DNA from 2 places in the Arthrobacter sp. RAF14 genome. Region 2 is predicted to be linked to the other one. Evidence: predicted binding sites of a transcription regulator. Region 2 holds the regulator's gene; the other holds the start of a gene.
What was found. Region 2 encodes Rex, which represses fermentation and respiration genes when NADH is low (regulators of the CRP and FNR family bind a similar motif). Its sites were predicted from a motif close to CTTGTGAANNNNTTCACAAG; they were not measured.
Positions count from the first base shown of each region.

Region 1 (3,397 bases), 920 kb from region 2:
GCCGTCCCCGAGCTCGAACTGACCGCGCAGGAAGAGCCAGCCCAGGAGGCCCACGACCGCCGCCGTCACAGCGGCGAGGAAGGCCGCGGCGGACCGGGAGCGCCGTCGTCGTCGCCGGTAACCGGCCCAGTTCACGCTCACAGACAACCCCTTCCAGACCGGACCGATGTCCGCACCGGTCCAGCCTATGAGGGGTCACTGACAGGATTCGCGACCTGAGGCGAGGATGTGGAAAACCTCACACACAGGCCGGCGGTCTACTGGTCTTTCCGGACCCTGACCAGGTCTGCGTCCGCCGCGTCGGCGAGTTCCTGGAGCTGGTTCACCCGTTCCTGGGTGACGTCGCCGTTCGCGAGCATGGCCTTCGCCTGATCGAGCAGGCGATGCGCCTCCTTGCTGTTGGCGGTGGCGATATCGAGTGCGTGTTCCAAGGTGGTGTCGTGTTCCATGCAGCCATCTTGATCCCGCGGCGCCTTAAAAGCGAGAGGCCACGCCAGGGTGGCGTGACCTCTCAGCTTGAAGCGGAAATGCTCAGGCGGCGGGGAAGGCCGGCGGGTTCACTCCGGCCATCTCCTCCATGACGCGGACCACCTGGCAGCTGTAGCCGAACTCGTTGTCGTACCAGACGTAGAGGACCAGGTTCTTGTCGTTGGCGATCGTGGCGAGGCCGTCCACGATGCCCGTGCGGCGCGAGCCGACGAAGTCCGTGGAGACCACCTCGGGCGAGTCGATGAAGTCAATCTGCTTGCGCAGGCCCGAATGCAGGGACAGCTCGCGGAGGTACTCGTTGACCTCGTCCTTGGTGGTGCCCTTCTCCAGGTTGAGGTTCAGGATCGCCATGGACACATCCGGTGTGGGGACGCGGATGGCGTTGCCCGTCAGCTTGCCCGCCAGCTCCGGCAGGGCCTTGGCGACGGCCTTGGCCGCACCGGTCTCGGTGATGACCATGTTCAGCGCGGCGGACCGGCCGCGGCGATCACCCTTGTGGAAGTTGTCGATCAGGTTCTGGTCATTGGTGAAGGAATGCACCGTCTCGACGTGGCCATGCAGCACGCCGAACTTGTCATTGATGGCCTTCAGGACCGGGGTGATCGCGTTGGTGGTGCAGCTCGCGGCGGAGACGATCGTGTCCTCGTCCGAGATCACGCCGTGGTTGATGCCGTGCACGATGTTCTTCAGATCGCCCTTGCCCGGAGCCGTGAGCAGCACGCGGGCCGCGCCCTTGCTCTGCAGGTGCTGGCTGAGGCCCTCCGCGTCACGCCAGCGGCCGGTGTTGTCCACCACGAGGGCGTCCTCGATGCCGTAGGCCGTGTAGTCCACGGTGGACGGGCTGTCCGAGTAGATGACCTGGATGCGGATGCCGTTGACCGTGATGGTCTGGGATTCCTCGTCCACCTGGATGGTGCCCTCGAACGGGCCGTGGACGGAGTCGCGGCGGAGCAGGCTCGCGCGCTTCGCGAGGTCGTTGTCGCTGCCCTTGCGGACCACGATGGCGCGCAGGCGCAGGCCCTGGCCGCCGCCGTGCTTCTCCACGAGGATCCGGGCCAGCAGGCGGCCGATGCGGCCGAAACCGTAGAGGACCACGTCCTGGCTGGTGCGGTCGTCGGCGCCCTGACGGCCGACGACGGCGGCGAGCTCCTCGCGGAGGAACTCCTCCAGCGGACGCCCTGCGGCGGTGTCGTGGTACTTCTCGTTCAGGAGGGCGAGGTCAACGGCCGCCGCGCCAAGCTCGAGGCGGTCGATGGCCTCGACCAGGGGCAGGGTGTCCTCCAGGGTCAGCTCGCGCTGGCTGATCCGGCGGGCGAAGCGGTGCGCCTTGAGGATCTGCATGGTGGACTTGTTGATCAGGCTGCGCCCGTGGATGCTCGTCACCACATTGTTGTCGCGGTACAGGCGGCCGACGATCGGGATCATCGCCTCGGCCTTGGCCTCACGGCTCATCCACTGCTCGAAGGACTCGGAGTTCTGACTCACTCAAGGAACCTTTCTTTTCTGCGCTCTACTACTGCGCGCGTCATCGGGCGCAGTTCGCCACCGGGAGTTCAGGGCATGAAAAAACCGCCTAGGCGAACGCAGGCCCGGCGGGGTGAACAACAGCGTTCGGTATCCAGTTTATCGTCCCGGAGGCGGCCTCCGGGACGGGACTCCGGTGACATCAGTCACAAACGGAGATGAGTGGACGGGTTGGCCTGTGAGCCGGGTTCTGTCAGCCGCACCCGTTGCCAGGTGCGGCGTAGCGATCATCCATCTAGGACCACTGTTGCCAGTGGCCTCAAGCGGCCTACCCGGATGCTCGGGCGAGCAGCCCTCAAGCACATCCTGTCTGGCCTTGCTCCAGGTGGGGTTTACCTAGCCTCCCCGGTCACCCGGGGAGCTGGTGGTCTCTTACACCGCCGTTTCACCCTTACCCCGCGCCGAGGCGCGTGGCGGTCTGTTTTCTGTGGCACTGGCCTGCGGGTCACCCCGAGTGGGCGTTACCCACCACCCTGCTCTGCGGAGCCCGGACTTTCCTCGGTGACGCCGAAGCGTCAACGCGATCGCCCAGCCAACCCGTCCAGCGTTCATTGTATCCGGCGACAGCACGGCCGCCCGCCACACGGCGCGGGGAAGGACGGAGAGGCACCCGGCGATTCGCTACCATCGAACGGTGCTGATCCTCCTCCCTCCTTCCGAAGGAAAGACCGCGGCCGCCCAGGGGCCCGGTGTCGATTTCCCCGCCCTGAGCTTCCCGGAGCTGAACACCGCCCGGGCCGAGGTGCTGGAGGCCCTGGGCACGGTCAGCGCCCATGAGGACGCACTGGAGCTTCTCGGGGTGGGGGCCTCACTGCACGCCGAGGTGGCCCGCAACACCCGGCTCCGGCACGAGTCCGCCGCCCCGGCGCACAGCGTCTACTCCGGCGTCCTCTACGACGCCCTCGGCTACGCCTCGCTGACAGCGGCGCAGAAGCGCAAGGCGGACGACGCCGTCGTGATCATCTCGGCGCTCTGGGGCGCCCTCAAGTTCGACGACGCCGTGCCCGCCTACCGCCTGTCCATGGGCACCGCGCTGGCCGGGCTGGGCCGCCTCGCCTCCTACTGGAAGCCTCGCCTGTCCGAAGCGCTGGCTCCCCGGATCACCGGCGAACTCCTGGTCGACTGCCGGTCCAGCACCTACGCGACCGCCTGGGTCCCGCCTGCGGAGCAGACCGTGGCCGTGAACGTGTTCCGCGAGCGCGACGGGAAACGCAGCGTCGTCAGCCACTTCGCCAAGCACACCCGTGGCGAGCTGGCCCGGCACCTGCTGACCCGCCGCGGCAAGGCGCCTCAGACTCCCGAGCAGCTGCTCAAGGCCGCATCGGAGCTCTACCGGGCGGAACTCGTGCCCGGCACGGCGGGCAAGGCGCACGCCCTGAACATC
Region 1 covers NZ_JBFREG010000001.1:1,090,982-1,094,378, reverse strand. The annotation lists gene AB4Y75_RS05160 (HNH endonuclease family protein) at 1-141, opposite strand, end outside; gene AB4Y75_RS05155 (hypothetical protein) at 258-449, opposite strand; gene AB4Y75_RS05150 (glyceraldehyde-3-phosphate dehydrogenase) at 532-1,974, opposite strand; RNA gene rnpB (RNase P RNA component class A) at 2,177-2,553, opposite strand; gene AB4Y75_RS05140 (YaaA family protein) at 2,648-3,397, shown strand, end outside.
Region 1: a site for Rex is predicted at 2,147-2,166, ahead of AB4Y75_RS05150 (glyceraldehyde-3-phosphate dehydrogenase). Genes of this name have one in related genera too.

Region 2 (3,397 bases):
CACGGTGGCCGCCTTCAGGCCGAGGGTGGCGGCGCGCCGTCCGGAGCGGAAGTCGTAGACCGGCCAGTTCTGGGCTTTGGCGTGACGGCGCAGTCCGGCGTCGGGGTTGATCGCGACGGGGTGGCCCACCATGCTCAGCAGGGGGATGTCGTTGTGGGAGTCGCTGTAGGCCCAGCATTCCGCCAGGTCCAGGCCTTCTGCCTCGGCCAGGGCGCGGGCCGCGTCGGCTTTGGCGGGCCCGTGGAGGATGTCGCCCACCAGTCGCCCGGTGTACACGCCGTCGACCACTTCGACCCGGGTGCCCAGTGCACCGGTGAGGCCGAGACGGGAGGCGATGGGTTCGGCCAGTTCGATCGGGGTGGCCGTGATGAGCCAGACCCGCCGGCCCACGCGCAGGTGCTGCTCGGCGAGGGCCCGGGTGCCGGGCCAGATCCGGCTGGAGATGCTCTCCTCGAACACCTCGTCACCCAGGGTGGCGACGTCCTCGGCGCGGATGCCGGCGGCGATCCGCATGCCCCGGTCCCGGATCTCGTGGACGTCCGAGAGCTTCTCGCCCCGAACCACGAACTTGAGCTGCTGCCATCCGAAGGATGCGGCGTCGCGGAGTGTGAACACCTTCCGTTCGTACATCTTGCGTGCGGCATGGAAGATGCTGGCGCCACGGATCAGGGTGTTGTCCACGTCGAAGAAGGCGGCTTCATGGCGGTGCAGGTCGGCCACGGGAACGCTGGGGGAGGATTCGGTTCGCGTGGAGGCCATGAACAGGAGTCTATCCAACAGCGCTGATGTGCCGTGGGCGGCCCGATGCCGCTACGGTGGAAGGATGCGGGTCCCTGAACTTCTCCTCATCACCAAGAAGGACTGTCATCTGTGCGCCGCGGCCCGTGAGACCGTGTCCGAGGTGGCCGCCCGGCTGGGTGTTCCCTGGCAGGAATCGCTGATCGACGACGACGCCGGGCTGCGTGAGCGGTTCGCCGATGAGGTGCCTGTGGTGATGATCGACGGCGTGCAGCGCGACTTCTGGACGATCGACCCCGCCCGCCTGGAACGGAAACTGCGCGATGCGCAGCAGGGCTGACCGAGGCCGTTGATGACGAAGTGATGAAGAAGAAAGAACTGAGCCCGTTGCCGACCGGGGGGAAGCCTCCCGTGGTGGTGCCGAGGAGCGCGCGGGACGCGGTGGGAGCCTACCCGTCCGCCGAACCGGGGGTGAAGCAGATCCCGCCGGCCGCCGTCGCGCGTCTGACGCTGTATCTCCGTGCCCTCAATTCGCTCACGGGTGACGGCGTGGAACGGGTGTCCTCCGAGGCGCTGGCGGAGGCGTCCGGCGTGAGCTCGGCGACGCTCCGCAAGGACCTGAGCTACATCGGTTCGCACGGCACCCGCGGCGTGGGCTACGAGGTGGACTACCTCAACCGCCAGATCGCCGCGGCGCTGGGACTCACGCTGGACTGGAAAGTGGCGATCGTGGGCGCCGGCAACCTGGGCCGAGCCCTGGCCCGGTATGGCGGCTTCCAGTCGCGCGGCTTCGAGATCGTGGCGATCTTCGACGCCGATCCGCTGATCGTGGGCCAGGAGATCGGTTTCCTGCGGGTCAGCGACGTCCTCGGCCTTGAGACGGGTCTGGCGCAGACCCGCGCCAACATGGTGGTCCTGGCCCTGCCGGCGCATGTGGCCCAGGAGATGTGCGACCGTGTGGTCTCGGCCGGGGTGAAGAGCATTCTGAGTTTCGCGCCCATCACCCTCCAGGTCCCGGACGGTGTGAACCTGCGCAAGGTGGACATGGCCACCGAATTGCAGATCCTCGCCTATCACGCCCAGCGGCTGGTCGACTGACGCTTCGCGTCCCTGACCGGCCGCGCGGTCCTGACCGATCCGCCTGACCGGCCCGCTTGTCTGCTCTGCCCCGGCGGGGACGGCCGTTCCGGTGAAGAGTGTCCGCCGGGCGCGAGAACACTCGGTAAACTTTGGTCTAGACCAAAAATTCCAGGGTTCCGGGCCTCTACTGTTCCCCTCAGAAGCTCTCCTGCGACGAAGGAACATCCCGTGCCCCTGACCTCCTCCGCTCATCACACCGTCCGCGCGCTCCTGGACTCGGCCTCGGCCGTGCTGTTCGACTTCAACGGCACGCTGTCACTCGACGAGGACCTCATGGCGCGGCTCTATGCGGAGGCCGCCCGGGAGGTGTGCGACGTGGAGCTGAGCCTCGAAGAATACCGCGAGCGGTTCGTGGGTCTCAGCGACCCCGACATCTGCGCGGCCCTGGCGGACAGTGAGGAGAGTGCCGACCGCGTGCTGGACCACCTCTGCGCGGGCTATCTCCGGGAGGTCCGCCGCGAACCACGGATTCCCGCCGCGCACGTGGCCCTGGTCCGTGAACTGGTGGCGTCGGGAACCAAAGTGGCCGTGGTGACCGGAACGCTGCGGCGGCTCCTGGAACCCGCGCTGGAGGACAGTGGACTCGCTCCGCTGATCTCGGCCACGGTCTGCTGCGACGACGTCGAACGCGGCAAGCCCGATCCCGAAGGTTTCGTCCGGGGCGCCGAGCTGCTGGGCGCCGCCGCCGGGGACACCGTGGTGTTCGAGGACTCCCTCGCCGGGGTGTCCGCCGCCCGGGCCGCGGGCATGAGTTGCGTTCTGGTCGGCCCGTTGGCCTCGGCCGCCCCGGTGGGCGTGCATCCACTCGGGGAGCTGGCGGCGCTGGCCGTCTGAACGGCTCAGGACTCGCCGGTGGTGACCCGCAGGCGCAGGGCGTCCGACCGGTGAGTGTCCCGCGCGTACTCGACGGGCAGACCGTCCGAACGGTAGGCGGTCCGCTCGATGCGGAGCACCGGGTGCCGCGGCCCGACGCCCAGCAGCTCCCGTTCCTCCGGGGCGGCCACCGACGGGATGAGGTCCTCGACCTTCCGGACCGGTTGCCAGCCCAAGGTCTCAAGGCGCGCGTACACGGAGCCGGTCAGCGACTCGACGGCGAAACCCGGGAGCCTCTCCGCGGGGAACCAGGAGTCCTCGATCACGAGCGGCTCACCGTCGAGGAACCGGAGTCTGCGGAGCCGGTGGGCGGGATCCTCCGGACCGATCCGGAGGGCGTCGGCGACCTCGGTGGGCGCCGTGGAGGTGGCCGCGAGCAGGATCCGGGATTCCACCACGGCGCCCGTCCGGGTGAGCTGCTGGAAAAGCCCCTGGGGAGAGCCGAGTTCCAGGACCGGGGCCTCTCCGGCCACGAAAGTGCCGCCGGCTCGGCCGGGGCGGCGGCGGAGGACCCCCTGGAACTGGAGCGTCTCGAGAGCCTGCCGCAGGGTCATCCGGCTCACGCCCAGCTCGGCGGCGAGTTCGCGTTCGGCGGGCAGCTTCATTCCGGGCGCGTACCGCCCGGACGCGATGGAGTCCCGGAGGG
Region 2 covers NZ_JBFREG010000001.1:173,365-176,761, forward strand. The annotation lists gene AB4Y75_RS00855 (HAD family hydrolase) at 1-759, opposite strand, end outside; gene AB4Y75_RS00860 (glutaredoxin family protein) at 824-1,078, shown strand; gene AB4Y75_RS00865 (redox-sensing transcriptional repressor Rex) at 1,102-1,836, shown strand; gene AB4Y75_RS00870 (HAD family hydrolase) at 2,047-2,712, shown strand; gene AB4Y75_RS00875 (GntR family transcriptional regulator) at 2,718-3,397, opposite strand, start outside.